One region of the Neomicrococcus lactis genome, then DNA from elsewhere that is predicted to be linked to it. Evidence: riboswitches for the same ligand, from Rfam matches in the RefSeq annotation. Region 1 holds a riboswitch; each other region holds the start of a gene.

Region 1 (5,630 bases):
TTCCTCTGATGTAGTTACTACAACCGGATTCTCGTCCGATTTGGGCGCTTGGTTCTGCCGCACCTACGGCGCATGGTGCCCACGCTAAACCTCAAGACTTCTCATTCACTTGCTGACCTCGGCTGCAATCCGGTGACGCACACACCTTCGCCAGAATGCCATTCGAGGCTGGAATTACGACTCTGCGTAAGTCCACGCATTTGATCCCGCGTCAGATGGCGGATTTACGTAGAGTCGTACCTGTGAACAGCGCCAGCAGCACTCCTCAGAAACCCGGGATCTTTTCGATATGGATTTCGGGCCTTTTCGGCGCGCGAAAAGCTGATAAGTTCACGCTCGCAATTGTGTCGATCATTGTTATGGCCTACGCGGCGACTGACGTGCTCTCTCTTTTCATCGAGCAAAACGCCGATGTTCGAAACCGAGCAGCAAACGTAGCCAACGTTGCTTTGATTTACTTGGCGGCGACGGGCTTCCTGTGGATTCGATCGACCATCGCTGGCGTCATTTCTATCGCCGGCCTGGCCTTGTCACTACCAGTTCACGAATACGGCTACGCGATCATCGTGACCCCATTGATCTTTGCCGTCGTGGTGGCAACGGCAAACCGGGTCTTCATTGCGGCCTTCGTCGCAGCGTGGATTCTCTGGTCCGTTTCACTGTGGTTCATGTGGCCCAACGACCGACCGATTCTGTACTTCAGCATTCCGCTTTTGGGCGTTGGCGCACTGATCGGCACCCTTATTCGCCGTAGTTGGCGAGCTCAAGCGCGGCATATTGCCGAGATCGAAGAGATGCGCACTCTGCAGCTAGAAGCAAGCGCAGCCGAGCGTCTTTCAATCGCGAGAGACCTCCATGACATCGTGGCCCACGACATCACGATCATCGCCATGCAAGCTCAAGCGGCATCCTTTGCGAAGAACCCCAAGCTCGCATCCGAGTCTCTGGAAGTCATTGGCCAGTCGGCCCGCAACACCCTCCAGGACCTGCGCCTGCTGCTGAACGTTCTAAAGTCCTCCGAAGAAGCACACCTCTCAGACAAGAGCCTGTCCGCCGAAGAGGGTGGAGCTGCCGCCGGCGCATCGACGCTGACCCTTCGTCGAAGCATCGATCAAGCGTCACGGCAGTTGGAGTCCATCGGCTTCAGCGTCACGGAGAACATCAATGGCGACATTGACGAGCTCCCCCGTCGCATTCAGGTGGCGATGCACCGCATCCTCAAAGAAGCCACCACGAACATCCTGAAACACGCCACCCCGTCGAGCGACTGCTCCATTTGCGTGGACACCGTTGAGGGCAACGTGATCCTCCGGATCCAGAACCAGAAGGCCCCAGCAACCAATGGCAACGGATCGTCGAACGCCAAGAACGCAAATGCTGGCCTAGGTTTGGGAAGCATCAGCGACCGCACCTCGAGCCTAGGCGGAAAGTTGGACGTCATCCAGACGGCGACAACCTGGCGCCTCGAGGTCACCGTTCCCATCCGTGGCGTGGAAATCTAAGCCCCAAAGCCCCAAATCGTTGAAGTCTAGACGAATGGCTATCGCCGAGCAGGAAAACGCCTCGTAACGTTAATAGTGCCCTTGGTGACGGGCAAGAAATGGGAACTGGATGGCCGGAGTGTGTGCCGGCCATCCGCCATTTAACGAGCAAATTTGAACGAGCAAGTCGGGGGCACATACCGCAAGCCGGGCACTCACTCGAGCACCGCCGTCGTCCTCAAAAAAATTCCGGCCCTCCCACGCAAAAAGGAGGACCGGAACTAAGAAGCCACTAACGAACTATGCGTCAGCAGGAACCTTCAAACGGAACTGATCCGCCTTGTGGTTCGCATGCAGACGATCGCCCTTGCCGAAGAGCTTGTTGCGCAGCGAGCCAGGCAAGTATTCCTCTTGGTACGCGCCGAGCTTCTGCAATTCGGGAACCACGAACTCCACAACATCCTCGAAGGTGCCAGGCGTGATGGCGTAGGCGAGGTTGAAGCCGTCCACGTCCGTCTCGTCGACCCATTCCACGAGCTTCTTCGCGACGTCAGCGCCGGAGCCCACGGTAATCGGGCCGAAGCCGCCCACGCCCACCCACTCGGCCAGCTGGCGCACGGTCCATGGGTTTCCGTCATCGCCGGAGGCCTTCTGGAAGGTCTCCACGGAGGACTGGATGGCATTGGACTTCACGTTCGCGCCGATGCTGTCGTCGAGGTCGTACTGGGAGAGGTCAACGCCCATCCAGCCGGAGATGAGAGCCAACGCGCCCTGCGGATCCACGTACTGCTTGAAGTCCTCAAACTTCGCCTGCGCGGAAGCCGTGTCAGGACCCGTGATGATGGTCTGCATCGCGTAGATGCGGATGTCGTAGCGGTCGCGGCCAGCGGCCTCGGCGGCGTCGCGGATCTTCTTGACGGTGTTCGTCAGGAGTTCCTTGGTCGGCGAGGTCACGAAGACCGCCTCAGCGTTTTCGGCCGCGAACTTCATGCCGCGCGAGGATGCGCCTGCCTGGAAGATGACCGGGGTGCGCTGGATAGATGGCTCCGTGATGGCGATGCCGGGAACCTTGAAGTACTTGCCCTCGTGGTTGATCGGGTGCACCTTGGACGGATCCGTGTAGACGCCGGTCTCGCGGTTGCGCTGGACGGCATCCTCTTCCCACGAACCTTCGAGCAGCTTGTAGACCACTTCGAGGTATTCGTCGGCGTGGTTGTAGCGCTCGTCGTGCTCCATTTGGTCTTCTTGACCCATGTTGCGTGCGGCGGACGGCAAGTAACCAGTCACCACGTTCCAACCCACACGGCCGTTGGTCAGGTGATCGAGCGTGGCCAAGCGGCGAGCAAACGGGTACGGGTGCTCGTAGGCGGTGCCGGCGGTGACGCCGAAGCCGAGGTTCTGCGTGACAGCTGCCATCGCGGAAACCAGGAGGAACGGATCGTTGACGGGAACCTGCGCTCCGGAGGACAACGGCGCCTCATTGGTGCCATTGAAAACGTCATACGTGCCGAGGACGTCAGCGATGAACAGGCCATCAAACTTGCCCTTTTCCAAGAGCTTCGCGAGTTCGGTCCAGTAGGTGATGTCTTTGTAACGCCAGGCCTGATCCTGCGGGTGGCGCCACAATCCTGGGGACTGGTGGACCACGCAGTTCATGTCGAAAGCGTTGAACCGTACGTGTCGGCGGGGAGCGATTTCAGTCATTTTTTGGTTCCTTCCCGACGAGAAGAACCCACGCAGGGCGCGGTTCGAGCTTCTCCATCGTTGCTGGCAGTAGCACCTTCCTCTTGATGAGGTGGTTGCTGCGGCGTCGTTGAGCCAGATCTCTCAGCCGCTCTGGATGGGTACTTCTCCATTGCACACCCAGAATGCGACCCCGCGAAATACGGGGGCCGCATTCTGTAATGATCACTGCAAATTTTTGATTACGACGCCGCCGCTTGGCCGTGGCGCTTATCGTCAATTCCCGCTTCACCAATGGTCCAAACGGTGGGCGGTTCCATTCCGTTGACGGCCCAGTCACCGGCGATGCGCGCCTTGTAGATGAAAGGGTTGTGGGTGGCGACGGTGCGAGCGTTGCGCCAGAAGCGGTCCAGCGACTTAGCGGTGCTCGTCGAGGATGCGCCGAGCGTGTTGAAGATCTGGCCGGTGGCTTCCGTAACGAGTGGGCTCAAGACAACCTGAGCCAAGCCGGACTCGAGTTCCACAGAGACGTTGGCGGCCTTCTCGACAGCATCGCCTTCGAGGCGTGAGTTGAACGCGCGATCCAAAGCGCGGCCCACGCGCAAGGTGGCAGCTGCGGCGACGTACGCCTTCGCGCTGACTTCGCCGACCACCTGAAGGATCTGCGGATCCTGGCTCACCGTGTCTGCATTGCCGTGGCCGAAGACTCGCTTGCGCTCGCGGACCTGCTTCGCCACTTCGTTGGCCGCTCCCTGAGCCGCGCCGGACAGTGCGATCAACAAAATGTGCTGGTACAGCGCAGTCTGGTACGGGAAGCGCACCTCGAAGTCGAAGACGTTTTCCGCGTCAACGGGTGCGTTCGTGAAGATCGTGGTGCCGCTGCCGGTGCCCTTTTGTCCGAAGCCGTCCCAGTCATCGAGAGTCTCGATGCCCTGAGTCTTGGTGCTGACGTAGGCGGATACATCGGAGCCATCCGGGCGCTTGGCCAGCACGTCGATCCACTCGGCGAAGATGGTGCCGGTGGTGTAGAACTTGGTGCCGTTGAGGACCAGCTGGCCGTCACGCTCGTCGAGGACCGTGCCCACGCCGCCCTGACCTGGTTCCGTCCACGCGTTGCCAGCAATCTCGCCGGCAACAAAGCGCTTGAACCATTCAGTGCGGTCGCCCGTCTTACCGTTGCGCGTCAGGCCGTGGTGGTAGAGATTTTCCTCGACAAACGCCCAGTGAGACCGAAGAGCCTGCGGGATGTTGCTGTCAGCCGCGGCCAGTTCAATGAGAAGTTCAGTGAACTCTTCCCAGTTCAGGCCGTCGCCGCCGAATTCTTGTGGAACGCGCGCGGCTGTGAAGCCGGCGTCCTTCAGCCACTGAATCTGCTCATGAGGAAGAGTGCCGTTGAGTTCGCGGTCTACCGCGCCTTCGGCGATGCGCTCGAAGATGGGGCGATACTTTTGCGCGACCGCTTCGAAGGTCGTCGCGTTGAGAGTTGAAGTGCTCAAGGGATTGTCGCTTTCCGAGAGTGGGACACAAAGAACCTCAGAAGAGGGCGTCCTGATGAATAAATTGCTCGGTGGGTGATCCAAGGGTTCACTATCGATCGAATCAGACGCAACGATTGTGACATGTTGTGAAATTTTCGAGTCATAATTTGGAGAAGGCTTCCAGCAAGGCTTTCAATTATTCGGTACCCATCATGAGTGGCTGAGAGATCTGGCTCGACGACGCCGCAGCAACCCCCAGCGAATCCTTTCGATTCGCGGACGGTGCTAACGCCAGAACCGATGGAGAGAAATGACTACAGACGTACGCGCTTTCACGACACCTGATGTCGTGGCCGAGGCTTCAGCACCAAGCCAGAACGCACCAAGCGGTGAGTCGGCAAGTGGAGTGCGCTTTGAGGGCGTGGGCCGCTCTTTCCCAGCCGTCTCGGGGAATACCAAGGTGGTCCTGCGGAACATCGACCTAAACATCCAGCCTCACGAGATCGTGGCAATCCTGGGTCCTTCCGGCTCCGGAAAGTCCACGTTGTTGCGCGCAGCGTCCGGACTGGATCAGCCCAGCTCGGGACGAATTCTCATTGACGGCGAACCCGTCAAAGGCATCGACCCACGTTGTGCAGTGGCCTTCCAAGAACCCCGACTCTTGCCGTGGCAAAACCTGGCTAAGAACGTGGAACTCGGTTTGCCATCGGGAACCCCGAAGGCTGAAGGTGCTGAGCGCGTGAAGCGTCTCTTGCAGCTCGTGGGACTTGGCGAAAGCTCGCACTTGCGTCCTCGCGAAGTTTCCGGCGGCATGGCACAGCGCACCTCCTTGGCTCGTGCACTTGCTCGCCGTCCCGGCGTGCTCTTGCTCGACGAACCTTTCGGCGCACTCGACGCACTCACCCGCTTGAACATGCAAGACCTCTTGCTCTCCGTTCACCAAGCTCACCCGGCAACGGTTCTTCTGGTTACCCACGACGTCGACGAA
Region 2 (5,630 bases), 510 kb from region 1:
TGCCCTGTGGGGGTTCTTGCTGTTTCTGGCCATGGGGCTGGGGACCCTGGCCGTGTATGCAGCCGGGCGTGCACTTGGACTGACCACCACGATTGTGCCCTCGGCTCTGGACTCCTATTGGTGGACCGTGCCGGTGCTGCTGCTGTCCGCGCTTCGGCACGGCATTTTGGAAGAAGTTGTGGTGGTGGGCTGGTTCTTTGACCGGCTTCACCGATTGTCTTTCAGCCCGATGTGGGTGGTGCTGATTAGTGCTGTGGTCCGCGGGTCCTACCACCTGTATCAAGGCGTGGGTCCGTTCATCGGCAACTTCGCGATGGGCCTGATCTTCGGTGCGTTCTATCTGAAGTACCGCCGAGTCATGCCGCTCGTCTATGCTCACTTCTTGCTTGACGCCGTTGGTTTCGTGGGGTTTGCGCTGCTCGGGCCGATGATCGGAATCGGATCCTAGCTTTCGGATTCTCTGGAATTCGCTGCGTCGACGCACACACTTTAACGTCAACCTAGGCCACGTGAGGCCTCGCCGAACTTCAGCAACGGTCACTTTGACGTCGATTTAGGCCAAGCGAGTCCTTGCTGACACGCAGTCACAGGCCCTTTGACGTCAATTTCAGCCAAGTGCATCCACGATTCCCCGCCATTACGGCGACATTGACGTCAAAATGCACCAGGTTGCGGGGAGATTCATCTCAGTCACCCCTCATTGACGTCGATCGAGTCCTGCAAATTCGCCTTCATTTGGTACTTATCGACGTCAAAGTTTGGGGGAGCGTCCAACCGGCAGGTTTCGTCAGCTTTGGGGCCGTATCAGCAACCTGGATCTGTGGATAACTCAGGCTTGCCACAATTAGTCAGCAAAGATCGAGGTGTGAGCCAAAGACTTCAATTGCCAGCGCAGCTACAAGCTGGCCCGTTTTTCAGCACAGACTTGCCTGAAATTGGAATGTCCAGACGGCAACTGCGATCCAAATCCATCAAGCGCGCAAAGATGAATGGACTGTATTTTGCGGCGGAAACAAAGTTCGATGAGATGGATGTTCTGCGAGCGGTCTGTAGGAAGTACCCGCGGGCCTGGGTGAGTTATTACTCTGCAGCGCGAGTTCATGGGCTCTGGATCCCGAGGGAGTTGCCGCAAGACCAAATACACGTGTCTGTCGAGTATCCGCATTCACGTATCCGCCGTGCCGGTCTTGTGTCTCATGAGTCCCGAGTCAGTCGCAATCTCATTGACCTTGGGCCTCTGCGGATAACCAGCCCGGCCAGAACTGTGATGGACTTAGCTTGTTTCCTATCAACTGATGACCTGACAGCGCTCATTGACCAACTCATCCGCCTGCCGCGACTCGCTTTTGAAGGTATTGAGCGTCCACTCATGACGCTGGCTGAGTGGAACTCGGAACTTGACACTTTTCACGGAACTGGAAAGAAGAAGCTGGTTGTCGCTACGAAGCAGGCGCGCATCGGTTCGGACTCACGTGCCGAGTCATTGCTTCGATTGGAGATTATTCGCTCAGGGCTGCCGGAACCTGAGCTCCAGCTGACCTTTGGTCACATTGGGATACCTGGTTTCAGCGCGGACATGGGCTACAAGAAGCTCCGAATTGCCGTTCACTATGACGGCCGAGATCACCGCAACGCTGCACAACACCATGGTGATAACAGTCGGGACTACTACTTGGAAAAGGCGGGATGGCGAAACCTTCGGTGCAGCGCCGTGGATTTCAACGAGGGCTTCAAAACCTTCTGCCAACGACTGCGACTGGTTATTGAAGAACGTCGGACCGAATTGATGGTAGCGGCCTAAGGTCAAATGCAGCCATTGAGCGTGGCGCCCTAAATCCACCTGCACCCAATGAGCGTGGCACCCAAAATCCACCTGCACACATTGAAGGCACATCGCTCGCCTGCTTGATTCATTCGTCTAAGACGACACCTGGTTATCTATTCGTTAGTGCTCGAGCCCTACCCAAAAAGCTTTGACGTCATTTTGGTCCACGTGGAACTAAAAATTGACGTCGATTGGTGCCAGCAAACATTCATGGAGCTGGCAGCAATCGACGTCAAAGTGAAACGAAGAAGGCGGCATTGATCAGAGCGCGCGTTTCGTGAACCGTTTGTCCGGACCTCGGGAAGCGGAACACGAAAGCGGCCGAACGCTAGAAACTAGATTGTGACTTTGCCCTTGGGGGTCTCAAATTCGACGGACAAGATGCCTGGAGCGCCGGACGGTGCAACAAAGTCCATGGAGACGTCTTCAACAACGTCATCAGCTGGTGAATCGAGCCAATCGCGAACGCGAGCGGCCGAGCCTGCAATGGTGATGCGGTCAATGCTGCCAGTCGGCTCAAGTGCCTGGGAAGGGTGCAGATCCTCCATGTTGTCGTCCCAACGCAAGAGGTAAGGAACCTGCGGATCGGCGATGACATCGTTGATGCCAATCTGGCGCCACAAGAGTTCGCGGCCATCAGGGAAACGACGGTTTCCTGGAACGGATCCACGTCCAAGACGCTCCTCGAAGGGTGCCAGATCTTCGGCGTAAACAGCCCAGCTCATCCAGCCGCCGCCCATTTCGGAGCGGGCTCGAACGGCTTGACCGAAAGGTGCCTTGAGTGAGGAAGGATGATCCAGAACCTCAACGACTTCAAGGTATTGGCGGTTTTTGAGCGGGAAAATCACGTTGCGCGTACCAAAGCGTGGGTGAACACCGCCCTTGACGAATTCGAGACCCAAAGCCTCAGAAATCCGGTTCGCTGTTTTCTCTAGTCCGTCTGGTCCACATGCGTAGGAAACGTGATCAAGCCTCATTGCTCCATCTTGGCACTTTGGCAATTCAGGTTCGAATTAGGGTGTCCTAAGTTACATTCGATGCTCTATTTATGTAGGGGAGTCCTCAATCTTGTAGCCGTGGGTGTAGGAAGGCTGGCTGTCCGCAACTAGTGCCTAGCCCGGAATGCGCAGTAGTGCATCACTTCAGGAAGGCGCACCAGGTCGTCACCTCAGGAAGAAGCCCCATCAGAGATCAGGAAGCGCAGGGTCTCAACGTCGAAACGTTGACAAGTATGAAGCCAAGAAGATGCTGGCTTGAAAAGACCGACCACACCAGAGAAAATGAACTAGGTCATGAGTGCCAGCAGATAGCCCCGGCTTGCTGGCCGGCAACCCTCCAACCGCGGTGGGGTGCCCCGGGTGAAGACCAGGTCCTGTACGAAGTGTGCAGGGCAAGCGCGGTGTTGCCTTTATTTGGCGCACCCTCAAAATATTGAGGAGATGAACATGTCCCAGCAATGGAACTTCGAAACGCTTCAGATTCACGCAGGTCAGACGCCAGATCCCAGCACGGGTGCACGGGCACTTCCTATCTACTTGACCACGTCGTTCGAATTCCCAAGCGCCTCCACAGCTGCAGCACGTTTCGCTCTGCAGGACCTCGGACCGATCTACACGCGCATCGGCAACCCCACTCAGGACGTTGTTGAGCAACGCATTGCCGCACTTGAAGGCGGTGTCGGCGCACTTCTTCTGTCTTCCGGTCAGGCCGCAACGACTTACTCGATCTTGAACTTGGCCGAAGTTGGCGACCACATTGTTGCCAGCCCATCGCTCTACGGCGGAACCCAGAACCTATTCAAGCACTCCCTCAAGAAGCTCGGCATCGAGGTCAGCTTCGTTGAGAACCCAGATGACATTGAGTCCTGGAAGGCCGCGGTCAAGCCAAACACCAAAGCATTCTTCGCAGAATCCGTGTCCAACCCACGCCAGGACGTCCTGGACATTCGCAAGGTCGCGGACGTCGCCCATGAGGCGGGCGTCCCGCTGATCGTGGACAACACTCTGGCCACCCCATACTTGATCCGCCCGATTACGCACGGCGCAGACATCGTGGTGCACAGTGCCACCAAGTACCTCGGTGGCCATGGCACGGTCATCGGCGGCGTCATTGTCGACTCCGGTAACTTCGATTTCGCCAAGGATCCAGAGAAGTTCCCTGGCTTCAACACCCCGGATGAGTCATACAATGGTCTGACGTTCGCGAAGGACCTTGGCGTCAACGGCATCCTCGGCGCGAACCTTGCCTACATCCTGAAGGCCCGCGTCCAGTTGCTTCGCGACCTCGGCTCCTCGATCAGCCCATTCAACGCCTTCCTCATCGAGCAGGGTCTGGAAACGCTGAGCCTCCGCATGGAGCGCCACGTCGCCAACGCCCAGAGGGTTGCAGAATTCCTCGAAGGCCACGATCAGGTCGAGAGCGTCCAGTTCGTGGGCCTCAAGTCCAGCCCTTGGTACGAACTTGGCCAGCACTACGCGCCACACGGTTCCGGCGCCATCGTTGCCTTCAATATCAAGGGTGGCAAGGACGCAGGCCAGCTCTTCGTCGACTCTCTCGAGCTTCACTCGCACGTTGCCAACCTCGGTGACGTCCGCTCGCTCGTGGTTCACCCAGCATCCACCACGCACGCCCAGCTCACTGAAGCTGAGCAATTGAAAGCCGGCGTCACGCCAGGTCTGGTGCGTCTCGCGGTGGGCATCGAGAACATCACGGACATCATCAACGACCTCAAGCAGGGCTTCCAGAAGGTTCTTGCGGGACGCGATCAGGGCATCGACGCCGAGCCGGTCGCTGCAGGGGAGCGCGCGTGACCTTGACTGTCCGAGAGCTAGATTCGCAGCAGCGTCCCGTCCCTGACGGTCACGTGCAATTCGCTGACGTTGGCGAGTATACGTTCGAGACCGGCGGATACCTCCCGAGCGTCACGCTGGCCTTCGAAACTTGGGGCACGTTGAATCAAGACGCCTCAAACGCGGTGCTGCTACTACACGCCCTGACCGGAGACACGCACGTCGCGAAGGGTGAGTCCAACGAGCCTGGCTGGTGGGATCAGCTCGTTGGTCCTGGCGGAATCGTGGACACCAACAAGTACTTTGTGGTGGCCCCGAACATGATCGGCTCTTGCTACGGCTCCACCGGCCCGGCGTCGATCGCGCCGGATGGTCGCCCGTGGGGTAGCCGTTTCCCATTCACGACCATTCGCGATTCTGTGAACCTCGAACTGCGTCTCGCCGACGATCTTGGCATCAAAAAATTCCATGCCGTGGTCGGCGGTTCAATGGGCGGCGCTCGAGCACTTGAGTGGGCCGTCACGGCACCTGAGCGGGTAGCGCACTGCGTCGTCGTAGCGGCCTGCGCGCAATCCTCAGCCGAGCAAATTGCGTTCGCGCAAGCTCAGACCGCGGCGATTCGTTTGGACCCGAATTACCGTTCCGGAGATTATTACGACGCCGCCAGCTCACCTGCCGCAGGCCTCGGCATTGCCCGGAGAATTGCGCACGTGACGTACCGTTCGGAGCCTGAGCTGGAGACGCGGTTCAGCCGCGCGAACCAGGGTGAAGAGAATCCATTTGGCGGAGCGTCCATCTCGCACCAGCGCGGTCGTTATGCAGTGGAAAGCTACCTTGATCACCAAGCAGACAAGCTCGTAGACCGGTTCGACGCGAACTCTTACGTGGTGCTGACCGAGGCTCTCATGAGCCACGATGTTGGCCGTTCGCGTGGGGGAGTAGACGCTGCACTCGCAAGCGCGGCGGACGTGAAGTTCTTGGTGGCCGCGGTGAATTCGGACCGCTTGTACTGGCCG
Region 3 (5,630 bases), 310 kb from region 1:
AAATTCGTCGACGGACGCGTCGGGTCAGCGAAAGATCGTAGTTGGCCCCAGCACTATCTCGCTTGCGGTCATGGTTACGGTGTTTTTGATCGCTGTCATTTTCGCCGCCAACCAGAATGATGTCATCGGTTGGTTGGTCGTCATTATTTCCCTGGGCTGGCTCCTTTTGTCGCTGTTCTTGGTGCTCGGGTTGCGCCGCGGCGCGAAGAAGGTCAACGAGACCATCCAGCGCACCACCGCAGACATGGCGCCTCGCGCCCAAACGGCCCCTTCCCAGACCACGATTTACTCGGAAGCTGACCGCACGCGCGATCTGAAGCTGGATCACTCCTTCAAGATTGTTCAGGTGCAGTCCGGCGTCATTAAGCAGTACTTGGATGGCGGAACCCCTGAAGCACGTGAAATGGTAGACAGGGCCATTGAAACAATCGAGATCACCGCGTCCAACGCGCGTGACATGATGAAGGGCTCAACGTCTTCGAAGAATTCCCAAGGCGGCTCTGAGCCGCTCTCGGGCGACATCATCAGCTAAAACATCATTAGCTAGAACTGATCAGCTAAGGAAAGGCGCGAGTGTGACTACTCCAGCCCAGGAGTCCGCAAGCGACGCAACTGCTGTAGCGGCGGCGTCGTCCTCTAGTAACGAATCCACCTTGCCTGAAGTGAGCTACGCGGCGAAGGCGCCCGGGGCTCTGCGCATTGCGTCCGTGAATGTCAACGGAATCCGCGCTGCGTACCGCAAGGGAATGCCCGAGTGGCTTGCTGAGCGTGACGTGGACATTTTGGCGCTTCAGGAAGTTCGCGCGCCGGATGCCATCATCCGCGAGCTACTGGGGGAGGAGTGGCACATCCTGCACGCCGAAGCTGAAGCTAAGGGCCGCGCGGGCGTGGCTCTGGCCTCTCGCGTAGCGCCCAAGGCGACGCGAGAGCACATCGGCGATGACTACTTCACGACCTCCGGCCGCTGGGTGGAAGCGGACTTCGGCCTGCCGAACGGCGAGACCATTTCCGTCGTCAGCGCCTACGTGCACTCCGGTGAAGTAGATACCCCCAAGCAAGTGGACAAGTACCGGTTCCTCGATGTCATGGTGGACCGTTTGCCTGCGCTCGCGAAGGGTGCGGATCACGCGCTCATCATGGGCGACCTCAACGTGGGACACACGCCGCGCGATATCAAGAACTGGAAGGCCAACCAGAAGAAGGCTGGATTCCTGCCTGAAGAGCGCGCGTACTTTGACCGTTTCTTCGGCGACGAAATCGGGTACACGGATGTGCACCGAATGCTCGCCGGCGACGTCGACGGCCCATACACCTGGTGGTCCCAGCGCGGCAAGGCATTCGATACGGATACTGGCTGGCGCATCGACTACCACATGGCCACTCCCACATGGGCGGCAAAGGCAACGAACGCTGTAGTAGACCGCGCGCCTAGTTGGGACACCCGATGGTCCGATCACGCTCCGCTCGTGATCGATTACCAACTCTAAAAAGGATTTTGAACCTCATGGCAGATGTAACGCCAAAGAACATCACCCTGCCCGGCGTCAGCGCCTCTGACCGCATGCGCGTGCTTTCTGGCATGCAGCCCTCGGCCGAGTCTTTGCACTTGGGCAACTACTTGGGCGCCCTCGTGAACTGGGTACGAGAGCAGGACGAATACGACGCGTTCTTCTTCATCCCAGATATGCACGCCATCACGGTGCCGCAGGATCCGGCGGAGCTGCGCGAACGCACCCGCAAGACAGCGGCCCAGTACATCGCGGGCGGCATTGATCCTGAGAAGTCCACGCTGTTTGTGCAATCCCATGTTCCTGAACACGCGCAGCTCGCGTGGGTCATGATGTGCCTGACCGGTTTTGGTGAAGCCAGCCGCATGACGCAGTTCAAGGACAAGTCTGCCAAGCAGGGTGCCGACAATGCGGGCGTTGGCCTCTTCACGTACCCGATGCTCATGGCCGCCGACATCTTGCTGTACCAGCCCAAGGGTGTTCCCGTGGGCGACGATCAGCGTCAGCACGTGGAGCTTGCTCGAGACTTGGCGCAGCGCTTCAACTCGCGCTTCGGCGAGACCTTTGTGGTTCCGGAAGCGTTCATCCAGAAGGGTGGCGCGCGCATCTATGACCTGCAGGACCCAACCTCGAAGATGTCCAAGTCCGCGGCCTCGCCGAACGGCTTGATCAATATCCTCGATGACCCGAAGGTGATCGCGAAGCGCATCAAGTCCGCCGTGACAGACGATGACACCGTGGTGGCGCACGACCGCGCCAAAAAGCCTGGCGTCACCAACTTGTTGGAGATCCTCTCCGCCGTCACGAACACGCCTGTGGATACCTTGGTGGCGTCCTACGAAGGCAAGATGTACGGACACCTCAAGGTGGATGTTGCCGAATCCGTGGTGGCTGCCGTGACTCCGATCCGTGAGCGTACTGAGCAGCTCTTGGCCGATCCTGCTGAGTTGGATCGCTTGCTGGCGCGCGGCGCTGAAAAGGCTCGCGAGGTATCCCAGCCGGTTCTTGAAGCTGTCTACGAGCGCGTGGGCTTCTTGCCGCCTTTCAAGGGCTAATTTTGGATCTAGCCTGAGCTTGTTCTCGTGTGAACTGGTCTAAAGCCGAAGGCGCCGACTCGCTTGACCACTTAGTGTGGTTGCGAGCCGGCGCCTTCAGTGATTTCAGCCTGTGGTGGCTACTGGCTTAGGTGTAGAGCGAGAGCGCTGGGACGTCGCGATTGAGGTAGTACGCGCCAACTTCGATCTTCTTGTAGTCCACGGGGTCGTGGAGCGTGTGGGTGCGGACGTTGCGCCAGAACAAGTCCAGGCCAACGCTGCTCTTGGTAGAGCTCGCGCCCGTCACTTCGTAGATGCGGTGAGATACCTCGAGGCCGATCTCCGTCGAGACCACCTTGAGCTCGGCGATTTCGTTCGCGTAAGCCCAACGCTCTTCGGAGGTGAGGGCACCTTGGCGAGCTGCGACGTCGTCGAATTTGCGGTTAATCTTTTCCGCAAGAGCGGCAACGGCGGCAGTGCGCGCCTTCAATTCGCCGATAGCGCGCTGGAAGATCTTGTCCTCAGCGTAGGTGTCCACGCCGGAGAGGAACCATGAATTCTTGCGCTCCACGAGGATCTGACGGCCGCGTTCAAGGGCACCTTCCGCGGATCCGAGGTAGAAGTTGGAGAACGCCAACTGGATGCCCGGGGTCAAGAGAGTGGAGATCGGCTCTTCCGTCACTTCACCCAGAACGTCCACGGGATTCACGCGCACGTTGGTGTTCTTGACGCTGCCGGAACCGGTGAGGCGCTGACCCAGGTTGTCCCAGTCATCGAGGAGCTCGACGCCTTCGCGAGTGGTCTCCAAGACGAATGCGATGATCTTGCCTTCGTTGATGCCATCGACGACGAGAGCATTGAAGACAATGACATCTCCAACACCGGAACCCGTGGAGAAGTGCTTGAGGCCATTGAGCCGGTAACCGTCGCCATCAGCCGTGAGGGTGAGCGTGGGGTCTACAGGGTTGACCGAATCGCCCCAGAGCCAATTTCCGTTGACCGTGGCCTGCCACCATGCGGGCTGGCTTGGCGGCAAAGCATAGAACGCGATTCCACTCTGATTGATGTAGTGGTAGGCGAGAAGCTGGCCGATGGAGCCGTCCACGCTGGAAATGATGCGAATAGCCTGGAAGGCGGTTTCCCAGTGGCCGCCACCTCCGCCGAACTCGGTGGGCGCGAGCAGGTTGAGGAGACCAGAATCCTTCAAGAGCTGGACTTCGCGGCGTGGCTGCTGGTTAGCGCGATCTCGCTCAATAGCGTCAACGCGGAGCTGATCAGCGACATTACGTGCGATAGCTTCCCAGTAGGACAGCTCGTCTGGGGTGGCGTTGCCCGTGTAGGGAACGCGGGGCGAAGTCTGAAGAGTTTCGACTGACATGATTTTCTCCTTCGTTGTTGAGTAACAGAAGGAACCCCGAGAACGGCGGGTAGAGACAGCCGAAGCATGAAACATAGCCAGCGCTCGAGTTTCCATCGATTCTGGCGTTAGCACTATGACCGGGCAGTCAATTTGCTGCGGCGTCAACGAGCCAGATCTCTCAGCCGCTCTGGATGGTGTTCCATTATGAAATCAGTCATGTGATCTGGATTGCTACTTTTGTGACGCCGACGACGTAATAGGAGATGTTTCGTCGCAATGCTTGCGTGGGGGAGCGGCGGCTGTGTAGGGAACCCTTAAACGCAAAGCGCGCCACTCCCGAAGGCATGGCGCGCCCTGATGATGCGATGTGATTTTGAGGCTAGAACTGGCGAGCCAGGATAGCCTGTTTGACTTCCGAGATGGCCTTTGTGACCTGGATGCCACGTGGGCAAGCCTCGGAGCAGTTAAAGGTGGTGCGGCAACGCCACACGCCTTCCTTGTCGTTGAGGATTTCGAGACGCATGTCGCCGGCTTCGTCGCGGGAGTCGAAGATGAAGCGGTGGGCGTTCACGATCGCTGCCGGGCCGAAGTACTGACCATCGGTCCAGAACACTGGGCACGAAGACGTGCACGCAGCGCAGAGGATGCACTTGGTGGTGTCATCGAAGCGCTCGCGATCCTCAGGGGACTGGTAGCGCTCCTTGGAAGGCTCGTGTCCCTTGGTGATCAAGAACGGCATGATCTCGCGGTAGGACTGGAAGAAAGGTTCCATATCCACGATGAGGTCCTTCTCCACCGGAAGGCCCTTGATGGGCTCAACGGTGATGGGCTTGGAGGTGTCCAAGTCCTTGAGGAGGGTCTTGCACGCAAGGCGGTTGCGGCCGTTGATGCGCATGGCGTCAGAGCCACACACACCGTGAGCGCAAGAGCGGCGGAAGGACAACGAGCCGTCGATCTCCCACTTCACCTTGTGAAGAGCATCAAGCACGCGGTCCGTGCCGTACATCGTGAGCGTGTATTCGTCCCACTTTGCTTCTTCGGAGAACTCTGGATCGTAGCGACGCACCTTCAAGGTGATGTCGAACGATGGGATCTCTCCGCTGCCGCCGTCAGTCTTGAGGTCAATCTTGGATGCTGGTTCTACGGTGCTCATTAGTACTTACGCTCCATCGGCTCGTAACGGGTGAAGACCACAGGCTTCGTTTCAACGCGCATACCCTTGACGCCTTCGGTCTCTGCAGACTCGTCCTTGTACATCATGGTGTGCTTCATGAAGCGCTCGTCGTTGCGGTCCGGGAAGTCTTCACGGTAGTGACCACCGCGGGACTCTTCACGGTGCAATGCAGACACCGTCATGACTTCAGCCAAGTCGAGCAAGAAGCCCAGCTCAACGGCCTCGAGGAGGTCCAGATTGAAGCGCTTGCCCTTGTCCTGAATCGAGATGTTCTTGTAGCGCTGGCGCAAAGACTCGATGTCAGCCAAGGCCTGAGCAATGGACTCGCCGGTGCGGAACACCTGCATGTTGAGGTCCATGCTGTCCTGAAGTTCCTTACGGAGAACAGCGATCTTCTCGGTGCCGTTGCCCGTGCGGATGGACTCAAGAAGAGCGACGGTGTCGTTCTCAGAGTTCTCAGGTAGCTCAACGAACTCGGCGTTGCGAGCGTACTCAGCGGCAGAGATGCCGGAGCGCTTGCCAAACACGTTGATGTCGAGGAGAGAGTTGGTGCC
Region 4 (5,630 bases), 530 kb from region 1:
CTGTGGTGACGAGAAGGATGAGCAAGATGACGGTTGCCAGCATCACGGTGTTGTCGAAGCGCTGATATCCGTAGGTGACAGCGACGTAGCCGATGCCGCCAGCGCCGATGGTTCCCGCGATCGCCGAGTACTCGATCATCGCGATGGTGTTGATGGTCAAGCCGCCCATGATCGCTGGGATGGCTTCTCCCAATTGAGCGGTGCGGATGATCTGCAACGTGGAGCCGCCGGATGCTTTGGCAGCCTGGGTGACGCTGTGCGGAACGTCTCGCAACGAGTTCTCCACGATGCGAGCGAAGAACGGGATTCCCGCAATCGTCATGGGGACCACAGCAGCTGCGATGCCGATGTTCGTTCCCGTGATGAGCCGGGTAAACGGAACAATGGCCGCCATGAGGACCAGGAACGGAAGGGATCGGCCCACGTTCACAATCCAACTCAGGACGTTGTAGATCTTCGCGTTCTCGAAGAGCCCGCCTGGTGCCATATTGTGCAGACACACGGCGATCACCGTGCCGACTGCCACCACCAGGACCATCACGATGCCCACCATGGTGAGCGTTTCGCCCAGGGCCGGAATCAACAGTCCAGGCAGGTCGCTCAAAGCGGTATCCGAGAGCGCGCTCGCAGGACGCAGGGCGGGAAGCCCCGCGAGAATCAAGTGTGTAGTGGTTGCTACGCCCACAGCGCGGCCTCCTTCTGTGCTGAGTTTTGAACTGACGAAATTGAGATGGATTCGCGGGACACATTGGGCAGAGATGCGCGCAGTCCGTGGCGGGCAAATGCGTCCTTGACGATCGCATCGTTTTCGTTGGAAACGCCGACCGTCGCGTTGCCCGTGCTGACGCCATCGATGCTCTGAATGGTGGCGGCCAACAATGCTGCTGGTTCGCCAAGCTCCGATGACACTCGCTGGAGCCAGTCGGCCGGGACGTCACGAGAGTCGTAGGTGACGACCCAGGAACGAGTTCCGGGAAGCGGCGCCGAAGGATTCAAGTTCGGCTGGAGCGCACGGCCCAGCGCGGATTCGTGGTTGGTCAGCAAGTCCACGAGGCGGCCCTGTTCGATAATCCGGCCGTGATCCAAACGCGCAGCCGAATCAGCGACCTGCAGAACGGTGTCCATCTCGTGGGTAATGAAGACGACCGCGAGATTGAGGTCATCGCGTAGCTCTCGCAGCAACTGGACGACGGAGCGCGTCGTCTCGGGATCGAGTCCCGAGGTGGCCTCATCTGAGAGCAGTACGGACGGACGCAGTGCCAAAGCGCGGGCAATACCCACGCGCTGACGCTGACCGCCGGAGAGTTCGAACGGGTAGTGATTGGCGCGGTGGGAGAGTCCCACGCGCTCGATCAGTTCGTTGACGCGCGAGTTGGTTTCGGCTTTCGTCACGCCCAAGTACTCGAGCGGCAACGCGATGTTCTCCGCCACCGTCTTGCGCGAAAGCAAGCTGGCTGACTGGAACACCGTTCCAATACGACGGCGGGCTACCCGCAGTTTGCTCTCGGGCAGTCCGGAGAGCTCTTCGCCGTTGACGATGACCTGCCCGGACGTAGGACGCTCGAGCAAGTTGATGCATTGCGCCAGCGTGCTCTTGCCGGCGCCGGAGGGACCGACCACAGCCAAGATTTCGCCCGCTTGCACTTCGATATCGAGCTTGTCGAGCACGGTCACAGCATCTGGACCCTGGCCATAGACCTTGGTGAGTTGATGAAGACTAATCATGGTGGGAGCTTTCGGTTGAACCGGAAAATGGGCGCACTGAAGGAAGAGGCGTTGTTTGGGGTGAAAGAGGGTACGACTGACCGCAGCCCGAGCCCTAGGAGCCGAGCTGCGGCGTCGTACTCAGTAAATATTCGGAAGCGAAACCCGCGTTAGGCGGAAGCACCCTCGAAAGAGGTTTCCGGAAGAAGGCTGGTGTTGAGTTCCTTGCCGTTCTTGCGGGCGAGGTCAGCTTCGAGTTCGCGGACGATCGGGAGGACGTCGCGGCCGAATGCCTCGACCTCTTCCTGGAAGTGCAGGTACGCGGTGAGGATGAGGTTTACGCCGATCTTCTTTAAGTCGACGATGCGCTCTGCGATCTGCTCAGGGGTGCCGATGAGGCCGGTGCGGAAGCCGTCGTTGTACTGGATGAGATCCTCGTACGTGGAGTCTTCCCACATGCCCTTGCCGTCCTTGGTGGACTGGCCGGCTTCCTTGACCGCCGAGGCGAAGCCGTCCACGGCTGGGCGGTGTGCCTTTGCCACGATCTCGCGCAGCGTGTCCTTGGCTTCTTGTTCCGAATCGCGAGCGATCACGAATCCGTTGATGCCAAAGCGTGGCTTGACCGGGGCGGTTCGCTTGCCCGAATTCGCGGCAGCGGTGACGCCGGCGATGTTCTCGCGGAAGCCCTCGAACGTGCGGCCGTTGGAGAAGTACCAGTCGGCGGTGCGGCCAGCGGCAGCCTGAGCAGCCGTGGAATTTCCGCCGAAGAAGATGTCTGGATGTGCGCGGCCTGGAATCTCGAGCGGCGCAGGGGAGAGCGTGAAGTCCTTGATGTTGTAGTACTTGCCGCTGAAGGAGAAGTCCTTCTCGGTCAGCAAGCCACGAAGGACGGTGATGAATTCTTCCGTGCGGACGTAGCGCTCGTCGTGCTCGAGCCATGGCAGACCGAAGTTGGTGAATTCGTCCTTGAGCCAACCTGAGACGATGTTTACGGCTGCACGGCCGTTGGAGATGTGGTCAGCCGTGATGAGCCACTTGGCGAGAACGCCTGGGTGCCACATGCCGGGGTGAACGGCGGCGATGATCTTGAGGCGCTCAGTTGCGCCGAGCAAACCGAGCGTGAATGCGGTTGCTTCGTGCTGCTTGTCCGCGCCGTAGCTGGCGGTGTAGCGGGTCTGGGAGAGCGCGTATTCGAAGCCCGAATTTTCTGCGATGCGCGCGAGCTTCTTGTTGTATTCAAAGTCCCAGCTGGTGCGCTGTTCAATGGTGGAAATGACCAGACCACCGGACACGTTCGGTACCCAGTACGCGAACTTCAGCGGGGTCTCGAGGTCAGCTTCAGGGGTGACATTGATTGAGCTCATGGTTGATTCCTTGGTGGGGCAATATTCGTGAGGAATCCCGTACAACGGTGAGCGTGCACAGCTAGCGATGACACGTCCACGAAAGCGTGAGCTTTCTCCATCGTTTCTGGCGGTAGCACTGACCCGGCATGATCCGGGAGTTGCTGCGGCGTCATAGAACCAGATCTCTCGGCCGCTCGGGATGGTGAAATAATTTGAACACAAAAATCCCCCATATCAAAGAATGTTCGCGCGTTTGTGACAAAGAGTGTCGTCATTCGCAGAATATTCGAAATGCTGGAATCTGATGCTGGATTATTCGGACCCCCTGCAGCGACCGTCGAGATGTAACTGGAGACAGCGAGGTGCCGTGAGTGGCCGCACCCCAACCCGGTCACTCACGGCATGAACTCTATGCAGTTATCTAGAGCGTGTTTGCTTCTGTTGAAGCGTCTTGTGCTGAGCGGCACTGCCGCTCAGCCGACGTACTACTCAGCGGCTAGCGTCCAGGATCCGTCGCTCTTCACGATGATCACGGACGGTCCACCGGACATCGGAACGGTGCCTTTGTAGTTGCCGATCTCGTTGACGAGCAAGCCCATGTTGAAGAGCTCGTCGTTCTCCTCGTAGACCACGAAGTTGCTCTTGCCCTTATTCGTCAGTGTGAGCATGGAGGCGTCGCCGTCGTACAGCATGACCTGGTCGCCGGAACCCTTAGATGCGAACGGCTTGGCGTTGGCCAGTGGTTCGATGGTGATGGTCCACGCACCGGACGCCTTGATCTGAACGTTCTTGACTTCCTGGAACGCGTTCACACCGAGTGCCGTGGTGCCTTTGTAGGAGCCAATCTCGTTGACCAGCAGATCCACGGATTCGTTCGATTCGTCCAAACCGATAATGGCGAAGTTTCCTGCGCCGTTATGCGTGGACGTGACCATGGCATTCGTGACGCCAGCGGGCAGCTTGACGATGGAATCGCCCGTGCCCTTCTTCGAGATGGTCTCGAACTCGCCGAACTTGCCGGCGGCCCACGCAGATGCACCGCTGGCCTGCGGTTCTTCGGCGGCTTGCTTAGTCTCTGCCGCAGCGGTGGTCTCGGCAGCAGCGGTCGTTTCTGCGGCAGCCGTGGCTTCAGTTACTTCCGCGGCAGCCGGGACGGCATTCTCGGAGGACGACGACGCTGCTGTAGCTGGCGCCGTCGTACTGGAAGAAGAACCAGCGGAACCAAAGTTCGAGGTAACTCCGCCGCTCATGTTCTGCTGGCCCGTAATCATGCCGAAGACCAGGACAATAGCGCTGACAATCCACGCGATCTTTTTGTGCTTGTCATAGCCCTCGAGCGGGCGGCGGTACTTATCCTTTGTGGCGCCGGCAAGGGTCATGACCAAGTCAACGAGGTACCAAATGCCCAAACCGCCAAAGGTGAACAGCTTGGCCAGGCCCGTTCCGATCTTGCCAAGGTAGAAGCGGTCGGCACCCAAGAAACCGATGATCAAAGACAGCAGCCACGTCACGATGAATGACTTGTCAGAGGTCTGCGCCTGCACAGGCGAGTTGTAGTTGTACGGCGAGTTAGCCGCGAACTGGTTGTTCGCAGCGTACTGATCGCTCGAGGCATACTGCGGGTTGGAAACCGGCGCGTACGGGGACGGCTGGTTCTCCGGGGTATCCGGCACCTGAGGGCCGGCGGGGAGCGAAGTGTTAGACACTTGATCCTCCTTCTTGAGAGATATGAAAAGGGAAGCGTGGCTTCGAGAGTTCAGTGATCTGAGTGATCTCTGTGCTCTTTCGGTCACAGTGAAAGATTCCCCGATGCCTCTGACACTTAGAACTTATGCTGTGTTCCGGAATCGCGAAACGCCTGAAAATGTTCACGCACAGGCGCCGCTGCACTGGTAATTTGCACCACTTTTTCCCCGGAGACCTTAGATACGGTGAAGGATTTGGTGCTGTTTGGGAGAATGGATAGGTGACTTTAACCGCCGATCAATCCGCCAGCGCCACCCGACTCGAGCTTCCACCATTGAAATTGGGGAAGCTCACTGTTGACGTGCCCGTGGTCTTGGCGCCGATGGCGGGCATTACTAACAAGGCGTATCGCCGGTTGTGCCGCGAATACGGCGGCGGTCTGTACGTCACTGAGATGGTGACGAGCCGCGCCTTGGTGGAGCGGAACAAGACCTCGTTCCGGATCATTTCTCACGACGATGATGAGAAGGTCCGTTCTGTACAGCTTTATGGCGTGGATCCGAAGACCGTGGGTGCCGCCGTGCGACTGCTCGTGGAAGAAGACCGCGCCGACCACATCGACTTAAACTTTGGTTGCCCCGTTCCGAAGGTGACCCGCAAGGGCGGCGGATCCGCGCTGCCGTGGAAGACGAATCTGTTCACGTCCATCATCAAGTCTGCAACGGAGGAAGCCGCCAAGGGCGAAATTCCGTTGACCATCAAGATGCGCAAGGGCATTGATGAAGATCACTTGACGTACCTCGAGGCTGGCCGAATTGCGCGCGATCACGGCGTCGCTGCTGTTGCTTTGCATGGTCGTACGGCAAATCAGTTCTATTCCGGCACCGCTGACTG

Evidence for each region. Region 1 has a riboswitch for S-adenosylmethionine ahead of BKA12_RS08470 (LLM class flavin-dependent oxidoreductase). Riboswitches for the same ligand answer to the same signal wherever they lie in the genome.
Region 2: it holds a riboswitch for S-adenosylmethionine, as region 1 does, so the genes downstream of both, BKA12_RS06215 (bifunctional o-acetylhomoserine/o-acetylserine sulfhydrylase) here and BKA12_RS08470 (LLM class flavin-dependent oxidoreductase) in region 1, are expected to answer to the same signal.
Region 3: it holds a riboswitch for S-adenosylmethionine, as region 1 does, so the genes downstream of both, BKA12_RS07110 (acyl-CoA dehydrogenase family protein) here and BKA12_RS08470 (LLM class flavin-dependent oxidoreductase) in region 1, are expected to answer to the same signal.
Region 4: it holds a riboswitch for S-adenosylmethionine, as region 1 does, so the genes downstream of both, sfnG (dimethylsulfone monooxygenase SfnG) here and BKA12_RS08470 (LLM class flavin-dependent oxidoreductase) in region 1, are expected to answer to the same signal.

The regions. Positions count from the first base shown of each region.
Region 1 is NZ_JACHBL010000001.1:1,871,817-1,877,446, forward strand. Features, by position in the region: gene BKA12_RS08460 (hypothetical protein) at 1-88, shown strand, start outside; gene BKA12_RS12645 (histidine kinase) at 345-1,502, shown strand; gene BKA12_RS08470 (LLM class flavin-dependent oxidoreductase) at 1,782-3,185, opposite strand; SAM riboswitch class I at 3,237-3,328, opposite strand; gene BKA12_RS08475 (acyl-CoA dehydrogenase family protein) at 3,407-4,660, opposite strand; SAM riboswitch class I at 4,847-4,949, shown strand; gene BKA12_RS08480 (ABC transporter ATP-binding protein) at 4,953-5,630, shown strand, end outside.
Region 2 is NZ_JACHBL010000001.1:1,357,001-1,362,630, reverse strand. Features, by position in the region: gene BKA12_RS06230 (CPBP family intramembrane glutamic endopeptidase) at 1-448, shown strand, start outside; gene BKA12_RS06225 (hypothetical protein) at 821-1,801, shown strand; gene BKA12_RS06220 (VOC family protein) at 2,161-2,802, opposite strand; SAM riboswitch class IV at 3,114-3,228, shown strand; gene BKA12_RS06215 (bifunctional o-acetylhomoserine/o-acetylserine sulfhydrylase) at 3,265-4,635, shown strand; gene metX (homoserine O-acetyltransferase MetX) at 4,632-5,630, shown strand, end outside.
Region 3 is NZ_JACHBL010000001.1:1,564,186-1,569,815, reverse strand. Features, by position in the region: gene BKA12_RS07125 (hypothetical protein) at 1-532, shown strand, start outside; gene BKA12_RS07120 (exodeoxyribonuclease III) at 654-1,487, shown strand; gene trpS (tryptophan--tRNA ligase) at 1,505-2,563, shown strand; gene BKA12_RS07110 (acyl-CoA dehydrogenase family protein) at 2,691-3,920, opposite strand; SAM riboswitch class I at 4,010-4,100, opposite strand; gene BKA12_RS07105 (succinate dehydrogenase iron-sulfur subunit) at 4,282-5,055, opposite strand; gene sdhA (succinate dehydrogenase flavoprotein subunit) at 5,055-5,630, opposite strand, start outside.
Region 4 is NZ_JACHBL010000001.1:1,342,468-1,348,097, reverse strand. Features, by position in the region: gene BKA12_RS06150 (methionine ABC transporter permease) at 1-685, opposite strand, end outside; gene BKA12_RS06145 (methionine ABC transporter ATP-binding protein) at 676-1,725, opposite strand; gene sfnG (dimethylsulfone monooxygenase SfnG) at 1,875-3,068, opposite strand; SAM riboswitch class I at 3,163-3,256, opposite strand; gene BKA12_RS06135 (TM2 domain-containing protein) at 3,536-4,756, opposite strand; gene dusB (tRNA dihydrouridine synthase DusB) at 5,017-5,630, shown strand, end outside.